Regions from separate parts of the Dehalobacter sp. DCM genome, predicted to be linked through region 2. Evidence: riboswitches for the same ligand, from Rfam matches in the RefSeq annotation. Region 2 holds a riboswitch; the other holds the start of a gene.
The links. Region 2 has a riboswitch for molybdenum cofactor ahead of LPY66_RS05400 (molybdopterin molybdotransferase MoeA). Riboswitches for the same ligand answer to the same signal wherever they lie in the genome.

Region 1: linked by a shared signal. The riboswitch ahead of LPY66_RS19755 (hypothetical protein) and the one ahead of LPY66_RS05400 (molybdopterin molybdotransferase MoeA) in region 2 are both predicted to bind molybdenum cofactor.

What each region holds. Positions count from the first base shown of each region.
Region 1 covers NZ_CP092282.1:4,223,937-4,236,233, reverse strand. Annotated here, with positions in the region: gene LPY66_RS19780 (ABC transporter ATP-binding protein) at 1-746, opposite strand, end outside; gene LPY66_RS19775 (ABC transporter permease) at 867-1,679, opposite strand; gene LPY66_RS19770 (ABC transporter permease) at 1,735-2,595, opposite strand; gene LPY66_RS19765 (ABC transporter substrate-binding protein) at 2,592-3,812, opposite strand; gene LPY66_RS19760 (hypothetical protein) at 3,862-4,170, opposite strand; gene LPY66_RS21050 (Rossmann-like domain-containing protein) at 4,507-4,707, opposite strand; molybdenum cofactor riboswitch at 4,991-5,120, shown strand; gene LPY66_RS19755 (hypothetical protein) at 5,285-5,848, shown strand; gene LPY66_RS19750 (DUF2325 domain-containing protein) at 5,948-6,253, shown strand; molybdenum cofactor riboswitch at 6,392-6,520, shown strand; gene LPY66_RS19745 (FmdE family protein) at 6,686-7,231, shown strand; gene LPY66_RS19740 (hypothetical protein) at 7,342-7,677, shown strand; gene LPY66_RS19735 (ABC transporter substrate-binding protein) at 7,781-8,917, shown strand; gene LPY66_RS19730 (FecCD family ABC transporter permease) at 8,917-9,978, shown strand; gene LPY66_RS19725 (ABC transporter ATP-binding protein) at 9,978-10,757, shown strand; gene tsaA (tRNA (N6-threonylcarbamoyladenosine(37)-N6)-methyltransferase TrmO) at 10,776-11,621, shown strand; gene LPY66_RS19715 (alpha/beta-type small acid-soluble spore protein) at 11,702-11,929, shown strand; gene LPY66_RS19710 (DEAD/DEAH box helicase) at 12,114-12,297, opposite strand, start outside.
Region 2 covers NZ_CP092282.1:1,112,758-1,125,054, reverse strand. Annotated here, with positions in the region: gene moaA (GTP 3',8-cyclase MoaA) at 1-243, opposite strand, end outside; gene LPY66_RS05405 (molybdopterin-binding protein) at 342-1,361, opposite strand; gene LPY66_RS05400 (molybdopterin molybdotransferase MoeA) at 1,423-2,640, opposite strand; molybdenum cofactor riboswitch at 2,806-2,938, opposite strand; gene LPY66_RS05395 (nucleoside hydrolase) at 3,072-3,959, opposite strand; gene LPY66_RS05390 (molybdopterin-containing oxidoreductase family protein) at 4,017-6,275, opposite strand; gene LPY66_RS05385 (radical SAM protein) at 6,283-7,608, opposite strand; gene nrfD (NrfD/PsrC family molybdoenzyme membrane anchor subunit) at 7,937-8,875, opposite strand; gene LPY66_RS05375 (4Fe-4S dicluster domain-containing protein) at 8,872-9,432, opposite strand; gene LPY66_RS05370 (molybdopterin-containing oxidoreductase family protein) at 9,434-11,665, opposite strand.

The DNA of each region.
Region 1 (12,297 bases), 1.4 Mb from region 2:
GAAAAGTGATTGTTCCGCACGGTCCCCTCAATGTAATTGCCGCCGCCAAAATAATCGGCGACAGCAATGTTAGCCGGGTGGTTATAAATCATCTGGGGTGTATCATACTGAATAATTTGGCCCTGTAGCATAACGGCAATCCTGTCGGAGAGCATCAATGCTTCCTGTTGGTCATGCGTTACTAATATTGTTGTAGTACCGTAGTCTCTATGCAAGTCCAGGACAAGACGGCGCATATCCTGGCGAAGGCTCTCATCCAAGCTGGAAAAGGGCTCGTCCAGAAGCAGAATTCGTGGATTCGCTGCCAGTGCCCTGGCCAGAGCGACGCGCTGAAGCTGGCCGCCTGACATTTCATTTGTTCTTCGTTTTTCATATCCTTCTAATTGAACACTTTTCAGCAGCGATTTTGCTTTGGCCAACCGTTTTGCTTTATCTATTCCCTGGAGTTTTAAAGGAAAAGCAATGTTTTCTTCTATCGTCATATTCGGGAACAAACGCAAATCCTGAAAGACAATAACCGCACCGCGCTTGTCGGCTGAAACGCTATTAACTATTTCCCCGCGGATTACAATATCGCCCTCCTGCTGCGGCAAGAGGCCGGCTATTGTTTTAAGCAAGGTGCTTTTTCCGCAGCCGGAGGGTCCCAGGAGTGAGATCAGTTCTCCTTGACTTACTTCCAGATTAAGTTTTTTAATAATTGGTTTCGCGCTGAGTGTAACAGAGATATCGACTAATTTTAAAGACAAAGCAAAAACACTCCTACTAGTAATATGCTATAAAATCCTACTCCGCTTGCCGCCGAAAGTGTGACATGCAGACCGAGCTATGGGGGTTGAATGTTAACATACAGCATATCCCATGCCGTATCAAGCAAAAAAGTAGCCGCTTTCATCATTGCTGAAGCGTTTGACTGCAAGTTCAAAGATGACAAATACAAGTAAAGTTGAAATAACATAGATCATACTGTAGGCTGAGGCAATAGTACGGTCACCGTTCTGCAGATACGGAACCATGATCAAAGAAAACGTTTTGACATTGCCTCCGCCGATAAGCAGAGTCAGAAAATATTGGCTGTAAGAGATAATGTAAGCCATACAGGCTGATGATACCAAACCGGGTGTTAAGGCCGGCAGCGTGACGGCAGTCATTATTTGCGAAGGTGCTGCCCCCAATACAGCTGCTTGCTCCTCCAACCTTTGGCCGAAAGCAGCTGTAATATCTGTCATTATTTTAATAGAGTAGGGCAGAGCGCAAATCAAATGGACAATAATCACCCCGGGCACCGAATCCGCGAGACCCATTTTAATAAACAACACATGGGTTCCCATCGCAAAGACGATACTGGGTATAATGATTGGCAGGATGGTACCGAACTGGATGATTGACTTTCCTGGAAAATCATAAAAGACGAGTGCCCGGGCTGTCATTGTCCCAATGATCACAGCGAATACCGCTACGGTAATGGAGAGGAGGACACTTGATCCCAGAGTCTTTAGGGCGCTGGAATATCCGCCGAAAAGCTCTTCCATACCCCGCAGCGAAATCGTCTCCGGGAGTAAATGCGGCCACGACCATCGCCCAACAAAGCTCCATAGTGCAACAATCGCCAGTGGTAAAAGAATGGAGATAACAAAACTATAAATTATGACTTTCGACAACACATACTTACGGTTGTTCATATGTTCATTCCTTGTAATGAAATCGTTTTGGCATCTTAAGAGCGGCTTCTTTCAGTTAAGACTTATTGACTTTGACAACATTGTGCTGTAAAAGTCGATAATACAGGAAAGCAATAATAAAAGAAATAATAAACAGAATGCCATTTAAGGCCATGGCATAAGGGCGATGCAGCAAATCCGGGTGGGTATACTCAATATAAGCCTGGACAGGAAGAGCCCGCGGAACAGTTGAGCCTAGGAGGAATGGAAGTTCATAAGCACCCAGACTGAAAGCAAAGATGATCAAGAAGGCGTTTTTGATTGATGGCATACATAGAGGCAGGGTAATATCGATAAAAGTACGCCAGCGGGAAGCACCCAGGTTTTGAGCGGCTTCGCCGAGAGAGGTATTGATGTTGGCCATGATCGAAACAACGAAAAAGACAACGAAAGGAACTTCTTTCCAAATGTAAGCCAGAATGATCCCGAGGCCATTACGCGCATAAAGCAGTGCCGGAAATGCGTCCTGGGAAGCAATGATGTCGAGGTGATAGAAAACTCTGGCGAGCAACCCGCTTTGAGCAAAAATCAAAATTACGAATAAGGCAACCACAGTATGCGGAATAGCTATAGGTATTTTGATCAGCTGCAGTGTTCTTCCTTTGGCTTTGCCGCTCATTACCAGCAAAGCGCAAATAAAGACACCGAGCACCACCGCGCCTATAGACGATAAGAGTGTAATATATAGGCTCATCCCGATTGCAGAAAGCAAATCGGGACGGCTGAATATTTCACTATAGTATTTTAAAGTCGGTACAGTTAATCCAAGTGAAGGCATGATGCCAAAACTTTGAATAAGTCCATTTAAGATACCGATCACAAACAACAGACTGAGTACAATGACTGGCAGCAGAAGGAGAAAGGGTTTTTTAATCACTTGCCCACAACTTCTTCCAGCCAGATTTCTTCAATAATCGGAATGAGTTTCGCCGGCATCTCAGGAACGCGTTTGCTTAATAGGATGTCTTGGGGAATCGAACCCTGGCCGAGATCGACACTGTCAAAGAGTTTCTTCTCGTCGTCAGAAAGTTTATTATAGTCGACGACGGGCAGCGATCTCAGCTTGCTGAACTGGGAAGCCTGTATTTCAGCCGAAATCATTTCATTGACGACGACCAGAGCACCCGCTTTATTGGGACTGTTTTGAGCAATGGCGATATAGTTGGTGTTGCCGACCATACCCTTATCAAAAAGGAACGATGTAGCCGTGGCTTTATATGTGCCGTTAGCGATTTTGGTCGCTGCGGAATAGGGCTCATAGCTCATGGTCATGACCAATTCGTTATCAGCAAACATGTTATCGACCTGGGCGATCGTTGCAGGGAAGGTCTTGCCTTCGCGCCACAGATACGGATTTAATTCCGTCAGGTAATCGATAGCAGGCTGAATGGCATTTTTGACGGTAGCTTTGTCTGCGGGCATATCCGCAAATTGTTCATATCCGACAATGTCACAAATGATGCTGCGGACAAAAGCACTGCCGGTAAAATCAGGAAGAGCCGGATAAGTCACTTTCCCCTTATTTGCTTTGCAGTAAGCTAGCAGTTCAGCAGTGTTTTTAGGAGTTTCAGGCGTTGCCGCACTATCATTGATCATCACCATCTGGGCTTTACCATAGGGAGCCTCGTAGCCATCAATTGTGTAGCCAAAATCTCTTAGATTCTCAGCGGCAGTTTGGTCAATATATTTGGCATAATTGGGCAACTTCTGTGTAAACGGACCATACAGATAGCCTTTATCTTTTGCTGAGTAGAAATTCTCGCCATTGATCCAAATCAGATCGATCGTTCCGTCTGTGGTACCGGCTTGTTTTTCACCGGACAGCTTGCTTAAAATTTGATCGATGTCCATCGGGACTCTATTTAATGTAATATTATATTTCTCTTTGAGGGCGGGAGCGACAACATTATCCAGCCAGTTATTACGCAGGTCGTCTCCACCCCAGCCATAAAAGGTCACCGTTGAGCCTTTGGCTTGGGAAACAAGGGTGTCAAAGGATGCATTTTCATCAAATTTCTTAGAGCTGCTGCAGCCTGTAAGTACCAGAGTCAGTGAAAGCATAAGTACAAGTAGTATGGATAGTCTTCTTTTCATAGTTGATCAATAACCTTTCTTGATTAATATGGAGTCTTACAAAAATTCCTCAGCTTGTTCGACGGAATAACGCAAGGCTTCTGGGGTCTTGGGCCGGAACAAGCTTTGGTTTGGCGCGTTGGGGTACGGTTTGCGGAACAAAGCCGGTGTACGGGAGCATGGCCTTCTCGACTTCTTCGCGAACAATTCTGGCAATGAGTTCAGCATTCTGTTCGTAGATGCGTTCTTCTAAACCCCGCGCAAGCAGATAGCGGACAGTATCTGACGTGGTCTCACCCCGTTTATCCGCAATCAAACGAATCTGTTCAAATAATTCCTGATCGAATTTAATCGTTACTGACCGAAGCTGACTAGACATTGACCTTCTCCTTCCATAATTGTCATACCGTGTAATGTCTTTGCAGATCAAGGTAATACCAGTAAACTATATGAAATCGTCTTACGCAAATTATAGCGAATTAATGGCAATTGGTAAATAGTAAAATTATATTTTTTTTTACAAATTAATTTACTATATTTTCAAAGCAACATTTATCTTGCTTAAAATTGGATCAGGCAATATAAAAATATTATCCAACATAAGTAAATAAAGTCCTGATTTTAATTGTTATTTATTGTGTAATGTTAGATATATCCATGTACCATTGGACTTGAAAAATCAGAAGGAAAAAAGTGGCTGAAATCACTTTCGCTGTCATAACAGAAATACAAACAATTTAATGGGCGTAGCGGGTGGTATGACAAAGAAATATGTATGAAATGAGAGGCTATAAAAATGTGACAACTTTACAGCTTCCAATATTTGAGCTGGATCCGATGCCACCAGACCGGCAATCTGATCAACACCATAGTTAAACAGTGTGCGTGATATTGGCACACTCGGACCAACAAGAATCGTTTTGCCTTTCTAGACAGCTCTAGCAATCTCGGCATTGTTCTTGTTTGTAAATGCTGTCCCGGTGATAAAGACGTAGTCCGCTTCAGGAAGGTAAGAAGATGAGTATAGACATGGCGCATACATGATCAATGTTAATTGCGCAGACCTGATATGTATCTGCTTGGGAATTTGATATAAAAAAAAGTTTTTTGCGCTGCCCTATTGAAATATAATGAAAATGATATAAAATATACTTATTAGCTTATCTTAGTTGATGTTAGTTTATGTAATACTAAGTACCAAAACTAAATATCTCCAAGCCGGAATACCTAATGAATCATCGATGGTTTCCGGCCAGGGCCAAGAGCCCTCGGGGTATGTCTGGAAACGGATATGCCTTCACATAGTAAAGGAGTGCGCGATGTCGGTGACATTGAAGCTGTTGATTAATGGCTCCACTTCTTTCAAGTGGAGCCATTTTGTTTACGGATGAACTTATTCCCACGAGGTTATGAATGAGCTAAAGCGGTAATTTTTTATCACTTCTCTGGAGAATAGGTTATTTCATTTAATTTGATTGAAAGGTGGAATCATCATGAAAATGGATCCATATAACAACGAACCTTATCAGATTCAACCGAAGTTAAAAGATGAACAAGCTAATACTGAAAATAAAATAGAAACCATTGCAATTCAAGACGCCATGGGAAGATTGAATTACCGAAAAATCGTCTCAGAAAAAGATCTGCCTAAAAACTCGGTGAGTATGGTGGATGGAATTGCTGTCAAAACAATTTATTTCAATTTATTAGATGCTGAAGAATGGAGTGAAGGTTACGAATATATTTACAGGAAGGCCGGCATGGAGATTCCATATGGATTTGATGCCGTCGTTCCATTAGATGAGTATGAAATTGACGCTGACGATAAACTTAAAATAGTTAAAATACCCCAGCCCGGACAAAATATTATTCTGGCAGGTTCGCTTCTGCAGAAGAATCAGTTAATTGCTCCGGCATTGGCACCTTTAGGCCAATTAGAAGTGGCACTCCTAAAAGCCGTTGGGATTAGACAGATAGAGGTATTGACGGAAAATGCCATTCATTATTTGGCACGGGTCAGGAAGATGCCTTCTTATTCTGCAATCAATATTTTTTAACCTTTAATTCAGTATTACAGGGCAAAGCAGCAGAAATTTGTTTTTTTGTTTTGGGATATAGAGTTCAGTTGATAATGTACAAATTAGGAGGTAAACGGAATGAAGATTGCAATAATTGGCGGTTTTAACATAGGAGCCTTCAGTAGAGAGAGTGAGCTGATGGCTAATAATCAGATACGATGTCATGACGGTTATCCCAAAAAACGAAATAAGAAAGTCCTGAATAATTTAATCAGAGATTCTGATTATGTCATCATTGTTCAAGATGCATGTTCGCATTTGAGTATGTGGGAAGCAAAAGAATCCGTTAAAAAGTACAAAAAAAATGTATGCTATTCCAGGAGCCATGGTTTGGCAACCATCACTAAGACAATCGAAAAAGAGTTGGCAAAACAATTTGCTTGAATCGAAAGAATATGTTTTTGAATTGTATTTAGTTGTTGTTAGTTTATATAGTGTATTGACATTGTGTTGCCGCAAAATTATAATGTTTATATTAGTTATTGTTTGTTTGTGTTGGCTTATACGATGTCGCAAGTGAAAAAAATAAATATTCTCCGAGCTGTTTGCCTAAAGATATTTCTATGGGAAACAGACTGGGTTAACACCCACAGGGTGCGTCTGGAAACGGACTTGCCTTCACGCTTGAAAAGGAGCACAGCATGATCTGACTTGATACCCTAATGCTCTGTGATTACGCGGAGCATTTTTTATACGTGGTCATATCGGAGAATGAGAAATGCGTATCGATTTGGTGTGACACCTAAATCAGCCATCATGCAAACCGATATTCTAATAATCGATTTGAGAATTAGAATAATGGGAAGAGGGATTGAAATGCGTACATTTAAAGAAGATTTAGAGGCTGCTTCAGCTTATCACGGACATTTATGTGCAGGAATGTTCATCGGCGTCCGGATGGCCCGCTTTGGATCAAAACTATTGGGTATTGAAGATCCGCTAACATTTAAGGATTTGATCGTCTACGTGGAAATCGATCGATGTGCTTCCGATGCGATCTGTGTCGTAACAGGCTGTACATTAGGGCGTAAACGGCTGAAACTCGTTAACTATGGAAAAATGGCTGCGACTTTTCTAAATCTCCAAACGAACGAAGCGGTCCGTTTGAGTTCTGCAGCAAATATTCAAATGCCGGATGATGCTGATCCCTATCAGTTTTGGGAGGGGTTTGATGACCGAGATCTTTTCAAAGTAGAGAAAGTGACCGTGGATATCCTGCCGCGGGATTTACCCGGGAAGCCGCTGCGGTCTATCCAATGCAGCCAATGCGGAGAAAAAGTGATGGATGCCAGGGATGTAGAGAAAGATGGCATGACATTATGTCTGTCTTGTGCCGAAGAGGCTTATTACCGGAAATTATAACATTGATATCATAGGGCCACTCAAGTAGGTTCGGATATGCCTGGCTTACAGCTTTAAAACAGTTACATTGGTTGTTGAGGGATTATACATTATGTGATCGTAAAAAGACTTTGGAAAGCGCAAAGGAGGCAGGACTGAAACTGTCGAGCGGTTTTCTTCTGAGTTTTGGTCTATCTGAGCAAGCGTTTGTGGAGGGTCTGAAGTATCTGAAGAGTATTGATGCGGATTGGATCGCCATTCAGCCATTTGTTCCTTACCCTTACACTGATTTACAGAATGAAAATCCGACTAATCCGTATCAATGGGCAAGAGCAATGGCCGTCACGCGGTTATATACCGACGAGAGAACCAATCTTGTCGCCACTGAGAACGCCGGTGTTTATGCCAATTTTCTTTCTCTGACAGGTGCGAATGGTTTTTTCATTTTTCCAAATCAGCAACGATAATTAGCATAGATAATGCGCCGGCAGAACAAATGTATACAGGAGCAGAACGCTTCTTTTATATACACCACATAATAATTAATATTTAAAGGAGAAATTAGAGAAAATGAAGTCAAAGAAGTTTACGCAATTCCTTGCTCTGAGCATCTGTTTAGTCCTCGGGCTGCTTTCGCTGGTGGGGTGCTCGGCTAAATCCGCCTCGACTGACAACTCGTCGAAACAAACAGCAGCGGTCCAATTAACGAAAATCGTTGATGGAAAGCGCGAGTTTACAGACATGATGGGGAATCAGTGCAGCATCCCGGCGGAAGTTAAGAAAGTATACTGCACCAGTCCTATCGGGACCTATATGGTTTATACGGTCGATCCGGATAAGCTGATTGGCTGGAACTCTAAAATGACGGAAGATGCCTTACAGTATATCAATGAAAAATACAGAGACCTCCCGGTACTCGGCGGGAACATGGGTGGTAAAAACACGTACAATACGGAATATATTATCAGTCTTAAACCGGATATTATTTTGAGTATTGGTCAAAAAGGACAGAACATAGCCAGTATTCAAAAGCTATCAGAACAAACAGGAATCCCCGTTGTCAATCTCGATTACTCTCTTACGGCTACGGAACAGGCTTACCGACTGCTTGGTGAGATCCTTGGCCAATCGGAACGTGCGAATATGCTCGCAGACTATGTTAAAGAATCCTTAGACAGAACAAAATCCATGGTTTCCAAGGTTCCCGACGATAAAAAAGTAAAGGTATACTATGCGGAAAGTGCAGACGGACTGAGTACCGATGGATCCGATTCTATGCATACGGAAGTGCTGAACTTCGTCAATGCAGCGAACGTGGTTACGTTGGAAACCTCAGCGCAAAGCATGGGTACAGAAGTCTCCATGGAACAGATCCTGAACTGGAATCCCGAAGTCATTATCGTCAATTCGATGATGGGTGGAGACGATTTCCTGAAAACAGTTAATACCGATTCCAAGTGGTCCAGTATCTCAGCCGTTAAAAACAATAGAATCTACAAACCGGCAGCGCTTCCTTTTGGTTGGTTTGACCGGCCGCCGTGTATGGCAAGGGTCATTGGCGCAGAATGGCTGGCCAGTGTATTATATCCCGAATATGTTCAAGTGGATCTGAAGAGTGATGTCAAAGCGTTTTATAAGACCTTTTATCAAGTCGATATTACCGATGTACAAGCTACCGCACTGATTAACGGAGGCGGAGAAAAATAATGCGGGATACTCATAAAACGGCAGCCGATGCTCCCTGCGCTTTGAGCTGGGGGAATCGGCGGCCGTCCATCCCCGTGATGACGGCACTTATATTACTGCTTATCGCTGCTTTTATATTTTCCTTGACGATCGGCAGGTATGGGATTCCGTTGGATCAATTAATGCGCATTTTCTTTGAAAAGATATTCGGAACAGCAGAATTGGGGACAGTGGGAACCGTCCTGTTCAATGTACGTATTCCCCGTATTTTATGCGCGATTATGATTGGCGCTGCTTTAGCCGGTTCGGGGGCAGCTTACCAGGGCATTTTTCGAAATCCTATGGTTTCCCCCGATATCCTTGGTGCTTCTGCCGGAGCCGGTTTTGGTGCTGCTTTTGCTATCCTGAATTCCTTTAACATTCTATCCATTGAGATTACAGCGTTTATCTTTGGCCTGGCTGCAGTGGGTTTGACATACGGGCTTAGCAGCATCATTGGGCGCAATTCAACCGCGGTTCTCGTGTTGGTACTCACGGGGATGGTGGTCCAGAGTCTTTTTTCTGCGTTTACCTCTATTACAAAGTTTGTAGCGGACCCAAATAATAAGCTGCAGGAAATTACATTTTGGCTGATGGGGGGACTGAACTCGATCACAAACAGGGAAGTGCTGATGATGCTGGTTCCCTTTGTGATCGGATTAATTCCGCTTTTTCTTTTCCGCTGGAAGATCAATGTTCTGTCATTTGGTGAAGAGGAAGCCAAAGCAATGGGAGTGGATACATCCAGGGTAAGACTCATACTAATCCTGGCATCAACGCTATTGACCTCATCGGCCATCTCGGTTGCCGGTATGGTAGGTTGGGTCGGTCTTATCATTCCGCATTTAGCCCGCCTGATTGTAGGACCGGATTATAAAGTACTCATGCCGGCATCGGTTTTAATTGGCGGAACGTTTCTTTTGATGGTTGATAATGTGGCGAGAACAGCCTTTGTTACTGAGGTTCCTCTAGGCATACTTACTGCCATTATTGGAGCACCATTTTTTCTGTATCTGCTGATGAAGGGAAGGAGCGCATGGTAATGCAACTGGAAGTATGTTCAGCTGTTTGCGGCTATCAAGACAGAAAGGTCATTGACGGAATATCTTTTTCCGTATCCCCCCATGAGATTCTGTGTTTGCTTGGACCGAATGGTGTGGGAAAAACAACACTATTCAAAAGCATTCTGGGATTTCTAAAGCTCCTGGGCGGCTCCATTCAGGTAGGCGGTGAGGACGTAAGTCGGTGGACACGTAAACGTTTCGCCCAAGTCATCGGTTATGTGCCACAGAATCACACCCCGCCATTTCCATTTACAGCGCTTGATGTTGTGACAATGGGACGTACAGCGCATCTTGGTACGTTTTCTACGCCATCGAAGGAAGATAAACGTTTAGCCATTGAGTCTATGGAGACCATCGGCATTGGATTCCTTCAAAACAGGGTATATACGGAAATCAGCGGGGGGGAGCGTCAGATGGTACTTATTGCCCGAGCTCTCGCCCAACAGCCGAAAATACTCGTTATGGATGAACCTACATCCAATTTGGATTTTGGCAACCAAATGCGCGTTTTGGGTAAAATAAAGAAATTAGCAGAAAACGGCCTTGGTGTTGTTATGACCACGCATTGCCCGGATCATGCATTTCTATGCAGTACGCGTGTGGTTCTGCTGCACGATGGCGGCTTCAAAATTGGCGAGCCGGATGAAATCGTAACAGAGGATAGTCTATGCGAGGTCTATGGCGTGAAGGTAAAGATAGCCAGCATGCCTGCAGGTGACGGTCGCTTGGCGAAAGCATGCGCACCTGTACTGACTTAAAATCGATAATTGTTATTAATGAGGGGAGAAAAAGCGGGAATGGTTTCACCGATTACCGATTCAATTGATATCAGACCCATTGGTATTGTTCATTCGCCACAGCGAGACACATCAGGAATGTCCCTAACAGGAGAACAGGCGTGTATTGAAGTATACCCTGAATATGCTCAAGGACTCAAAAGAATCGAAGAGCATTCCTATCTGTGGATACTGTCGTGGTTTCATCAGGCTAATCGAAATACCAGGGAAACAACACCACGAAAGGTCAATCCCGATGCGCCGTTATATGGTGTATTTGGCATACGAACTCCTGGCAGACCGAATCCGATCGGGTTATCTCTTGTTAAATTGGATCAGGTTCAAGGAAATAAAATTATTGTTCAAAATTTGGATGCCATCGACGGTTCCCCTGTTTTGGATATAAAACCTTATTATGATCAGGATATTATTTTCTCGCCCCGGTATCCATATATCCGGCCAAAGCAGAAAGAACTACGTAGGGAAATGATGCAAAAAGCGGCGCTTCAGCATCATCAGGAAGAATGCCATGATTTGCTGCTCGCCCTGCGAATGGCCATCGTTGCTGAAGAAGAACTGGGCAATTTGCATTCAGCAGACCTTTTAGTCTCGGTAATCGGTTCGCCCTGTCTGGCTGATACGATTCAGGGCTTGACACGGGCAAGAATAGCTAATCCGTCACGGTTTTTTTATAGGGAAAATGATCATATGACGCTTGTCAGCTGGAAGAAAGAAAATCAGGAGCTTTTCCTTCTTCCTAAATCTTCATCGTATACCAAGGAAGAACTGCGCTTTTTGCCGAATGAGTCGCTGTTTCAAATTGAGTTGATTAATGGAGATCATTGAGTTTTGAAGAATTTTCATCGTATGACATTCTTTGCTCCGCACATAATAAAATCAATAAAACAGAGTTTGGAGTGAAGAAGATGCCACAAATGAATCCGCAGGATTATGCGAAATATTTAATGGAATCAAAGGTACAAATCGCCCAGGAGCTCGGGATTACATTCGATATCGATGGTGATAACGGGCATCTTTCTTCCAGGGATGCGGGCAGGATCGGCGGCCGCTTGGGAGGAAAGATCGGTGGCAATATGGTGAAACGCATGGTGGCTTACTCAGAAGAACATTTAGCAAGAAATGGACATTTGTAACGATTCAGACTCTTGTCTCTGTGCTGATAAGAAAACCATCCACATTAAAAAAGAGATACGCACAATTGCAGAGATAAAAAAACAAGCCCTTTCAGCAAGTTCATGCGGAAAGGGCGTTTTTATTTTGGCCTCTGGAAAGAGACGGTATCCCGAATTCGGAATCAATTCCGAATTTGTAATGTTATTAGCGGCTTTCTCTAAAGTCGGAAGGGGATTTCCGTTTCGGATACCGCGACGGATATTTATTGCCGTCCCGTGAAGGGTGTGTACTGTGATCGCGGTTCCGATTGAATCCTTGATCATAACGATCCCTTCTGGTCTGTCTGCTCCGGAGCGGAGCTTCCTCGGTCAAGACGACAGGTGCCGTG
Region 2 (12,297 bases):
GTTACGGACCAAATCAAGTATACCTCTGCGAACAAGTGGTTCGCCGCCGGTTAATCTGATTTTAGTGATACCCAGCTTAACTGCACTCTCAGCTACTTTTTCAATCGTTTCCAGATTTAAGATCTCCCGGTGTTCTTTTTTATCAATACCATTTTCCGGCATACAATAAGTGCATTTTAAATTACACAGATCGGTGACGGATATCCGTAAATAGTTGATATCTCTGCCATAACCATCAATCATATTTTATCTCTCCTCAAATGCGCGTAAAACGTATTTTGCTGACGATTCTATAGTTTGGACATGACACTTTATAATCCTGGATCTGGGGTCAGGGTCAATTATCTGCAAAAATAACAGTTTGGATATTGACACATTTGGCAGTTGCTGCATAAGCCGCCTTCACCCATCCGAATGAAATCGTTTTTACTTAGGGTTTCGCAGGTAAATATTTTCGGTAATACCGCATCCAAAACAGTCGTTTTATAATAAGCTGCGGCACCGGGTACACCTAATATAGGTACACCACGCAAATAGGCCAGCATAAACATATTTCCGGGCTGAACAGGCACGCCGTAAGTAATCACTTCTGCACCCGTTCCTCTGATTGCCCCCGGTGTCAGATCATCCGGATCAACCGACATGCCGCCGGTCATAATGATCAAATCAGCCTTCTTGTCCATAAATTCATAAATCTTACCCTGAATAAGCTCCAGCTCATCCGGGCAATATTCCTGACCAATGATTTCAGCTCCAAAATAATCAACTTTCTTGCGAATGACAGGTCCGAATTTATCCTTGATCCTGCCTTTAAAAACCTCACTGCCGGTGATTACAATACCGACTTTCAGCTTTTTATAAGGCTGAACAGAAAATACCGGTCCATGTAAAATACACAACTCTTCCACTTTGCGTATATTTTCTTCTTTCGTAACAAGGGGAACTATACGTGCTGCAGCTATCTTTTGGTCTACTTCCACTTTAAAGTTACTCGGCAAAGAGGGAATAGTCACGTGCTCAATGGAATTGATCTCATATAAAAGTGAGCTTTTGATCCGTAATAAGCCTTTTTCTGTGGATATGAGAGTTGTTTTTCCCTCCTGCGGTTCTGTATACCGGATGTTTTCACCCATCACAGCCTGTGCCATACGAACAGCCGCGTCATCCTCATGAATCTCGCCGGCGTTTTCTTCCCAAACGTATATGTGTTCTTTTCCTAGGCTTAATAGTTCTTCGACATCTTCCTGACAGATAACATGATTTCGCTTAAACGCAGCGCCTTTGAATTCTCCAGGGATTACTTTCGTTATATCGTGACAGAGAATCATACCCACTGCATCTTGAACTGCTACCTTTTTCACTTATATCTCCTCCGGTATGACTTTTTTTGATTCATTTCTATGGTTTATTTTGATCAACAAATTATTCAACCTTATAAACAGTCAACTTTTCTCCGGCTTTAACAGGTCCGCTCTTTTCAGGGACCTCTGCCAGAGCATCACATCCAAGCAACGAACTGAGGACACCGTTACCTTGTTCCCCGGTAGTCTCAATATTGGCTAAACCGTTTTCAAAGACAATCCTGCCTCTGATAAATCGTCTGCGAGGACTTCCTTTGCGAAAATCTGCTTGCATAGTCGCTACAAGCGTCTCATTGTGATAAGCGTTTCTACCCGCCATCCTTTTAAGAAAAGGTACGACAAGAAGTTGATATGTTACTATTGCTGCCGCAGGATTGCCGGATAAACCGATGAGTATTTTTCCCTCCCTGACAGCGACGAGGCAGGCTGAGCCGGGTTTGATATCTATTTTCCAAAACAGCGTTTCTGCACCAAGATAGTCGGCTGCAAAACGGATGACGTCATAGTCGCCGACAGATACACCGCCGGTTGTGATGACAACATCGGCTTCCTCCCATCCTTTTTCCACTAAATCGGCTACTGCTTCCATTGTATCTTTGCACATTCCTATGACGATCGGTTTGATCCCGATTGTACGAAGGTAACCTTGGAGTGTATAGATATTACTGTTTCGAATTTTTCCGGGACGGAGATCCTCTGAGGCATCGATCAGTTCATCACCCGTTGAGATCAACGCTACCTTGGGTATTTTATAAACCGGCACGTGAGCTACGCCAAGCGAAGCCATTACTCCCATCAACGGGGGTGTAATGAGCGTACCTTTGGTCGCCATGATTTGCCCCGCAGCAATATCTTCTCCCGCTGGAACAATATCTTCTCCGGGTTTATATTGTCTGGTTATGGTAATCGTATTATCCCGAACCGCAACCTCTTCAAATTTGGTCACAGCATCAGCTCCTTCAGGAATTGGAGCACCTGTAAGGATTTTTATCGCCTGGCCGGGTCGGACAGGTTGCTTGGCGGTATAGCCTGCAGGTACTTCTTCAATAACTTCCAGTGTTACAGGTTTAGCCGGACTTGCTTCTACTGTATCTTCAGCCCGTAATACATACCCATCATAAGGTGAACGGGCAAAGGGCGGTATGTTTTCCTGAGAATATATATCCTCGGATAGTACACTTTCCAGGGTATCAGCCAAGTCCAATTTTGTACTTTCCACAACGTTACAATATTCAAATAACAGGCTCTGAGCTTCTTCCAGCGATATGTTGTTTTTCAACGTTGATCCTCCTCATAAAAAATCGTCTCTCCTTACCACCTGTGGTACCGCGGCATAAATTCATCCATGAATAATCGCCGCTCCTTGCCATCCGTGGCACAAATTCATCCATGAATAAATAAATTCCTGCACGGACATGCAGGAATAAATTTTTGGTTTGAAAAAACCATTCATATTCGCATCTCCTTCGCGATACAGCAAGTAACAAAATTTCTTCTGTCACTCCGTGGACTTTGTCCAGACCTCAGGTCCATAGCATAATACTTTAGGACTTTAAGGCTCGGAGAAAAATTATATGATTTTTATAAAAATTGTTACCTACATTATAACCTAAAAACCGTTTTCTGTCTCTATCTTATTATAAAATAGTGTGATTTCATTAAGGCTTACATTTTATTACATTTGCGTTTTAATTTAGCAAAGCCAACTGATCACTTGATATGAAAAGATAACCAAGTCGTATACACTTCCTCAATAAAATCCCGTGAGTCCGTTATTACCGGCAAGTTGATAAACGGTAATCCGGAGTGTTGAGAATCCTTAGTATCATCAAACAGAAGAAAACCCTGCTTCAAGTCTTCCAGATTTGTTTTTAGCATCTTAAAACAATCGGTAAACAGTGACCTATCCATTAAATATACAGCTGCGACAACATCCCAATTATAAAATCCGTCTGTTTCAAATATCTTCATTATATGGGTAAACCAGTACATGCAATTATCGCGGAGATAGTGGGTTGATGGACTGGGACAGTTGAGTTTTCCAATAAACTCCTCTCGGCTAAAAAAGGCCTTTAGACAGTTATTACCGGTAATAATAGAGATATTTCTTCCATTTTCCATCAGCACCTTAACCGCTTCCAGGTCACAAGAGAAATTCAGTTCATCCAAATTTCTCTCGTTGATGATCAAGGGTTCCGTAATGCCCCCCATGACAACGATTTCAGCAGTTTTCTGAAAAAAGAGAGGATCTTTGAGAAAGGCCGCATAGATGTTAGTTAGCGAACCAGTCGCCAGTATGCTAATACTCCCCGGATCGGCATCAACAGTCTTTACAAGAAAATCCACAGCGTCGCTGATATGGGTGTGATTATCCGGACAGCCTTTGAAGAAAGGTATATCCGACCGTCCAATCTCATGCAGCATACGTTGTGTATTGGTATAGACCGTCTCGACGTCACTGTTTCCATAAGTCGTCGTAATTCCGCATATTTCCGCATCCATCTTACCCAAGAGATAAATCAAGGCCAGACCATCATCAACATCCGCGCCTTGCACGCCCATCGTATTGTCACAGTCAAAGATAATCTTCTTATGCAAAAGAACCCTCCGGTCATACTTTTATAATGCAATATCTATGCCAGTCAATTTTTTATTTTATAACCTTTTGATTTTACAGGACAAACCGTTATAGGTCCAAGTACCGATCAACGGATCGGAAGTTTCAATATCCGCATTGGTAAGAATATTGGCATTCCCCAGCCATAGTCCGCCCAGATCCGGTTCTGCTGGCTGCATCTCCGGATACCACCATCCATACTCCAGACTGACAACATCGTCACACATGACAGATATTTTTAAAGTAAACACTGCTTTTCCCCGATCTGTTTCGACCTGGACTTTGCATCCGTCTTCCAACCCTAACTTTGCAGCGGTAGCTGCACTTATTTCCGCTAAAGGTTCCGGATGTGTCGCCCGGAATTTTTCCAAATGGTGATAACTCGACGCGTAATACGGTTGAAAACGTGCACCGCTAATCAATATTAATGGATATTCCTCATATTGGGCCTGAACGGGTTTTGGCGTAGGGAGCGGATCGGCGCCGATCTCTTGCAGAAGTTCACTGAAAAGCTCCACTTTTCCACTGACTGTGGCAAAACCTTTGTACTTGCCGGTTGCCGGATCGATATCCGCATACTTAAAATAGTCATTCGGCGGGCAATAAAGTCCGGTATCACAATATTCTTCCCAGGAAATACCCGCCGGAGCTAATGATGAGATCATGGCATCGTGGTAAGTTTCCCATGGCCAGTCCGTATCCGATTGGCCCAGTCGCAGCCCCAGTTCTTTCCAGAAGTAAAAGTCCGGTCGGCGTTCATAATAGGGTTCTACCGCTTGGTCGCCGCCATAGGCAATATTGGCGGTGCCAGCCTTTGTCTCAATAAGAGGCCGTTCCAGAATTCCTGCGCTCGGCAGCACATAGTCAGCCAGCATGGAGGTGGGATTTGGGAACAATTCCAACACAACCATCAGGTCCAAGCTCTTCATTGCTTCATAGATCAGATGGGTATCTGCCTGCGTTAGTAACGGATCCGAAGCCATGACAATAAGTGATCTGACAGGATAGGGTTTACCCGTTAACATGGCATTCCAAACAAGGTTGGGGTGTGCTGAAGTCAAATAGCGCATCGGCAGGCGTTTCCCATGCTTCATCGTTTGCTGACGGACTTTTTCATACCCGGTGAATGCCTGTAAACTGAGTTTATCCTTGGCAATGTATTTTGCCGCCATCGCCGCCGCATGCTGTTCACTTAATTCCAAATCGATTTCGGGAATAAAATCGGGCATTTCACTGATATGGGAAGCATACGGTCGGTCCAGGTTGCCGGTAATGGCACGTAAGATAGCAATTGCCCGATGGGTTGGCACACTGTTTGGCCCCAGCTGATCGATGCCCCGTCCACTATGCAAGGTAGCCGGTCCATTTTTAGCATATAAATGTGCCACCTCCCTGATCATGTCCGCGGGGACACCGGTGATCTCCTCAACAAGATCCGGCTTATAAGAAAGCACATGCTGTCTAAGCTGCTCAAAACCATGACACCATTGTGTGACAAATTCCTGATCATATAAATTCTCCGTGATGATCACCTGAAGCAAGCCTAAAGCAAATACCGCATCGGTTCCGGGCCGAATCCCCACCCAATGGGTTGCAATCTCCGCGGACCGGGTTCTTCTTGGATCAACAACGATAAACGGTTTTCCCGTCCTGCTGAAAGCCTGTATCGTACGCCATAATACGGAGTTATCTGATTCGGCAGGATTAACACCCCAGAGAATCAGGCAGCCTGTTTCTTCCTGGTCAAGTTCCATGTCAATTGGCCAGCCATATGTCAGGGAATTAATCCAGATACCCGGGTTCCAGCAAATCTGGCCGATACCCATATTATTTGGACTTCCAAAAAGGGCCATGAAACGATGCAGCGGCCAAAAGGTCGTGTGCGGTCCGCCGATACTGGTAGCTAACATTTCAGGTCCATAGTTTTGCTTTAACGACTGAAGTTTTGCAGCGATTTCATCCAGGGCTTGATCCCAAGAAATCCTTTCCCATTGTCCGCTACCGCGTTCCCCCACTCTTTTCATAGGAAAGTTAATTCGCTGCGGATGATCCAGTATTTCCGGGGCCATTCGCCATCGCCGACAGCCCTTTTGAATATTCGCATCACCCGGAAAGCGCGTGGGATCAGGACTGACTGAAGTCACCTTCCCGTCTTGGACAGTTGCGGTCAAACCGCATTGATATCCGCAGAATCGGCAGTTTGTCCGAACTGTCTTTTCGTTCAAATTCCTATCGGCATTCCCGGTTCCTAAACCATTATTGTGAGATGTGATAAACACATTATCATTACTACCCATAACGTCATCATCCTTCCGGTGCAAAGAGATCACTCATCCGTTTGCCGTCGATATTGGTCAGCTGATAGGAGCAAAAGGGCACTAAACACCCGTCATTTCTCGCAACAGTCATACTGCATTCCTTTAAACGTTTGAGATCCATACTAAAAGCATCCATATAATTCATGATGACGATAGACACGCCGGATACGAGATCAGGATATTTATTAGAGGCTATATCTCCCAATACAGAACCTTGAGGGCTGTCCGGATTGAAAGCTTCTATATATTCCTGGGGTGATATCTGCCGGGTAAACGGCAGGAAATGTCCTTTTTCTTCAATGATATATGTTGCCGATGAGCAGATAGGATGAGAACATCCCAGCGGCAGAAAATCATACGGTTGAATCAATCCTTTACTTTGGTCTGCCAACATGAAAGCGACATCACCCATGGTCAGCCTTTTTTGAATCGTGACGTCAAAACGTCCGGAGCCGAAGGCAGGCTGATACGCTAGTCCGGCAATAACATCCCGGTTTTGCAGCGCAAAGTTGAGTACATCACCCATTTGGTCCTCGTTAATGCCTTCAATGACTGTCATGGCCAGGACAACCTGTACCCCCACCTTACGACAATTCTCAATCGCCTTCAGTTTATACTCCAAGATATTTTCTCCCCGGATCTTTGCATAGACGTCACCAGTCAATCCATCAAATTGCATATATATGCCGCTGATGCCTGCTTCGGCCAGTTCCTGAATATATGCCGGATCGCGTGCAATGACAACACCGTTGGTGTTGACCTCGATATAATCAAACCCAATTCTTCTTCCCATTCGAACAATTTCGGGCAGATTTTTACAAATAGTCGGCTCACCGCCGGTCAGTTGAATACTGGTTTGTGCCCCGGATTGCGCCAGAATTGCTTTATATTTATCTTCAATAATTTGAAGGTCAAAGTCATGTTGAATGACACCTTTCGCCGCTTCAGCTGCCATAAAGCAGACCGGACACCGAAGATTGCAACGTTCGGTAACCTCGATTTCAGCCAGTGTGCAGTGGCGGAGATGCGATGTACAAAAACCGCAATCATGCGGACAACCCTGCTGGGACTGCCTGAAAACCTGCGGTTTTTTCAAGGGCAGGCGAAGATCACTCATCCAGCGATAGTGGTCGATATCCGGCCAAACATAGGTAATAACCTTCCCGTGTTCCGGACACGTCTTCTCCATATAGACGGCTCTATCCTGCACCACGATTTGCGCATCGATTACTTTTAAGCAGACAGGACAGACACTTTGGGTCTGATCGATAATTTCGGCATGATCTAAGACAGCGGTATCATTTTTCAACATAGAACCTTCTCCTTTTGACCCGCTCATCATACGATCGTGATCACCGGGCATTTATATAATACGAAATACGCTAAAAAAGATAATCAAATAAGGGCAAACCACAAATATACTAATAACAATTTCCGAGGTTGTAGTTCCGATAGTAGGATACACTATCTGTTGCTGTCTGTAAAATCCGCATATTGGGTTTCCAACCTTAAATATACACCAGAATAACCGTCATGATGAAGATATACGCCACATCGTATACAGCCGTATCGATATGACGTATATCCATCAATATCATTTTACTGAACCCACACTATTTTGAAACATGCGCTAAGGTCAATCAATTTTTTAATATCTTCATGAAATCTTCATCGCCATGCGGCAACTTTCCTCTGAACTTCTGTTCGCCGGGCAGCCAGGTACGTTCTTGCCCTGCGAAGATAACGGCATTACGCATAATCAAACCGCCGAGCAGGACGCATAAACCGCCTATGGCCAGGAGTGTGTCGGCCATGACAATATACGGAGCAATCAGAAACAGAACCAATGGGATGAACGTTCCAATAAAGAGGATCCCGCCTTTAAAGGCCATCGCATATTTGCCATCAATCCACATTTTGGCAGCAATAGCTTCCCTTTCGGTTGTTCCGGTGAGCTTAACCCACATGTAACCAAACCAGGTCAGCAGTTGGAAAGCCAGGACGGCAGCTGCGAGCCAGGGCATCACATTCATCACGTCCACATTTTGTGCCGGCAGCAGCAGGTCGCTTAAAATAAAGCAGGACATTCCCGTAACCAGAGAGGAAAGCAGGAAGATAGTCATCATCCCAACGCCGGTCCAAAACGGACGGGCTTTGTTGCGTCCCAGCAGAATGCCAGGGTATGTGGCAACAATCAAACCAAAGATCACACAACAAACAGCAAAGAACTTCCGGGCGATAACAAATCCGGCCCAGGGAAGGAAAGGAAGTCCGAAGGAAGCGTAGATCAACCCGGCACCGATACAAAGTGTCATCATATAGGCACCAAAGCAGATGACCGCTTTCGGATTCATAAATACCCGCCAACCCTTTAAAGGATTGGGCAGTTCAAGCAGCAGCAATCCGGCTCCAACGCATACACATAAGGGAGCAACGAAATTGCCCAGGACGGAGGTCATCCCTTCACCCAACAACAAATCTGCGAGACCGGCTATAACCAGCATTGCTGCGCCCATTCCGGCGAAGAAAAAGTCAACAGCAAGCATCCAACCAAAACCATCATGATGTTTGTGACTCATCGGATCTGCGCCTCCAATCCAATATAGAATACATAGGGTTCTGTTCCGAGTTCACCAAGCAAACGAACGGCATTGTGTTTCTTAATCAGCTTGGAAACTTCGCTGTTTGGGTCGTCCAGATCGCCGAAAGTACGGGCTTTCTGGTGACAGGTTTGGACGCAGCGGGGAACATTGCCTTTGTCGACACGGTCCATACAGAAATCGCATTTCTGGATAACACCTTTTTCATGGTTGCAAACACGGGCGCCATAGGGGCAAGCCATAACACAGGCTTTGCAGCTGACACATTTCTTTTCTTCGACAAAAATGATTCCGTCATCACGGCGCTGGGAAGCACCGGTCGGGCAGGCATCGACACAAGGTGTATTTTCACAATGCATACAGATCAAAGGAATATGAATCATGTGCAGATCAGGGAATACCCCTTCCGGTCCCACTGTCGTCACCGGGTTGTACATCATATCCACCGGAAGATTATTATGGGTTCTGCAGGCCACCGTACAGGATTGGCAGCCGACACATGCTCGGGTATCCATTACCATTGCATAACGTGCCATGTTACTTCCCCTCCTTTCCGTCTACCTTGTAAATTTTGCATAACAAACCTCTATTAGCCCAGGTTCCGCTGATCGGGTCACAGTCTTCATCGCTTGTACTGGTTAAAACATTGGTATTTGATTCCAGACATCCGCCAAGAACCGGCTCATTGATGTCTCTCTCTGGGAACCACCAGCCTCGCTCGGTGATTATAACTTTCGGTGCTACAGCCTGGGTGACATCGGCTCTTTGTTTGATTCTGCCGCGTTTGGTTTCGATCCAGACCCAGTCATTTTCCTTAATACCGTACTCTTTTGCTGTTTCCGGGTTGATTTGGAAATGCGGTTCATGATTGATATAACGAACACTTCTTATATTGAAATGTTCTGAATGATGAAACGGCATAAATCCATTACCGGTAGAGAGCACGAGCGGGTATTCCTGCGCTAGTTCCGGATTGTCGTTCTCATTCTCTGCAGGGCCTGTATATTCGGGCATTGGCGGATAACCGAGCTCCTCCAGGATACTGGAATATAGCTCTACTTTTCCGGAGGGGGTTGCAAATCCCTGTCTCAAGTATTTCTGATATTCTCTCTCTGGGAAGTGGAAACGGTACCATTCGACGAACTGATCATAGTTCTCAGTGCCATAGCCAAGCGGTTCGATTTTAGCAAAATATGCATCTTCGACGGTTTCCCAAGGCCAATGTTCAGCTTGACCTAGGGCAACGCCGAGATCTTTCCAGAAGTTATAATCATTGCGGCGTTCGTACATCGGCTGAATCGCACGCTGTGATGCCAGCAGGAAGTCTGTACAGCCATAGCTGCTGGTGATGGTCGGACGCTCAAGAGCGCCGGCAATCGGCAGAACATAATCGGAAAGTACCGCAGTCGGCGTCATCCAATAGTCACAGGTAACCAGAAAGTCCACTTTCCTTAGGGCTTCCAACGTCAGTTTACTCTCGCCATAAGAATTGATCGGATTGGTAGCATTAACAATCATCGCTTTGACTTGATATGGTTCACCGGTAAGAATAGCTCTGAAAACTGAAGGCGCATGTGCCTCACACATCCATTCAGCGGTTGGAACTTTACCCCAAACTTTCTTAGTCGTTTCACAAATCTTACTATAGCCCGGCCAAGTACAAAGTTTAAACTTGTCAGCACCGATCTGTTTTGCTTTTTGCTCATCCTTAAGGAACTCGTTGCCTTCCATCTCTTCATCCGTGATGTATTCCAAGCTCGGGCCGGTCAAGAGGTCAGAACCTGGCGCATCAAGATTGCCGGTGACTGCCCTGAGAAGGGCACGCGCATGCATGAGAGCTCCCGATGGTTTACCTTGCTGGTCACAGGCAGTTCCCCACTGAATGTTACCCGGTCTGTTCATGGCATACATTCTGGCACTCTCTCTGATCTGTTCGGCAGGAATCCAGGTCAACGGCTCTGCCCATTCCGGTGTAAATTGTTCAACATGGGCAAATAATTCACCGAATCCGACACATTGATTCTCAACAAAATCCGGATCGTACAAGCCTTCATAGAGTATGACATTCAGCCAAGCCAAGGCGAGGGCGAGATCAGAACCCGGACGTACCGGCAGCCACATGTCACACTTAGCGGCTGTTTCAGTGAATCGGGGGTCGATTACAATAATTTTTAGACCTTTTTCTCTAAGCTCTGTCAGATGGTGCATCTCCGGCATGCTGGAAGCTCCTGGGTTTTGTCCCCAGAGTACCAGACATTTGCTGGAGCCTAAGTCAATTTCAAACGGACTCCAGCCGCAGACTGCGGTTTCTACCATAAAAGTAGGAATCCAGCAAAGCAGTGCATTATGGAAGCCATTCGGGCTGCCGAAAAGATTCATAAAACGACGGCGGGCCCAGTCATCCGTACGCTGGGTGCCGCCAGCTGTTGCTACAGCTTCAGCACCAAATTCGTCCCGTATAGCAGCGAGTTTCGCTGCGATTTCGCTGATCGCCTGATCCCAGGGAATTTGTTCCCATTTCCCTTCGCCCTTCTTACCGACTCTTTTGAGAGGATAATTGATGCGCTCGGGATGATCAAGGTGCAGTAAGGCGATGTTTCCACGGCAGCATAATCCACCGGTATTGGTCGGAAAATCGGGATCGCCTTCGATTGCTAAGACTTTGCCATCTTTGACATAGGCGTTAACGCCGCAGTTCTGATGACAAAAATAGCAACAAGATTTCTTGATCTCAATACCTTCTTGTTCCAAATCAACATTTCTGTTCATCTGATGCCTCCAGATTTAAATATTTTATGAAAAAGTTCACTTTAAACCCTGTATGAAATATATGCAAGTATTATGCCAGAGAACACTAATGCTGAAAACCCGATAAAATCAGGCTTTTTGCTTTTGAGTCAATAATCGATTTTATCAAAATGAAAAAAATAATCCAATTTTAATCTGCGATATTAGAAAATAGTCTCAGCAATGAATTATACCATCCCCCGAATTATTGCAGCAAGCATGAAATAAATTGTGTGACATTGAGCCATACTAATGTGCAGATAATTCAATAAAGCCATATTAATCCTAAAACGAGATTGTATTGCAAAAAAAGAATCTGCAGCTTGCCGCTTATCTCCAGTGATATCCACTCTATCCATATCTAATCAATCGTAAAAAGAGATTGTTTACGCGCTGACTGTTTTGAAATACCCTTCTGGGATGCGCTTGTATCAAGGTTTTATCAATAATTAATTCAAAAATAGGAGGTGGCATATATCTTGCATGTATGCTTTTAGAGAAGGGAGGTATCATTTATGTGTTTTAGACCAAGTGAAGCAACAAAAGCTGTTGTATGCCCTAATTGTGGAAAAAAACTACCCGTAGTCGGAGGCGTAAAACAAAAGAAATGTCCT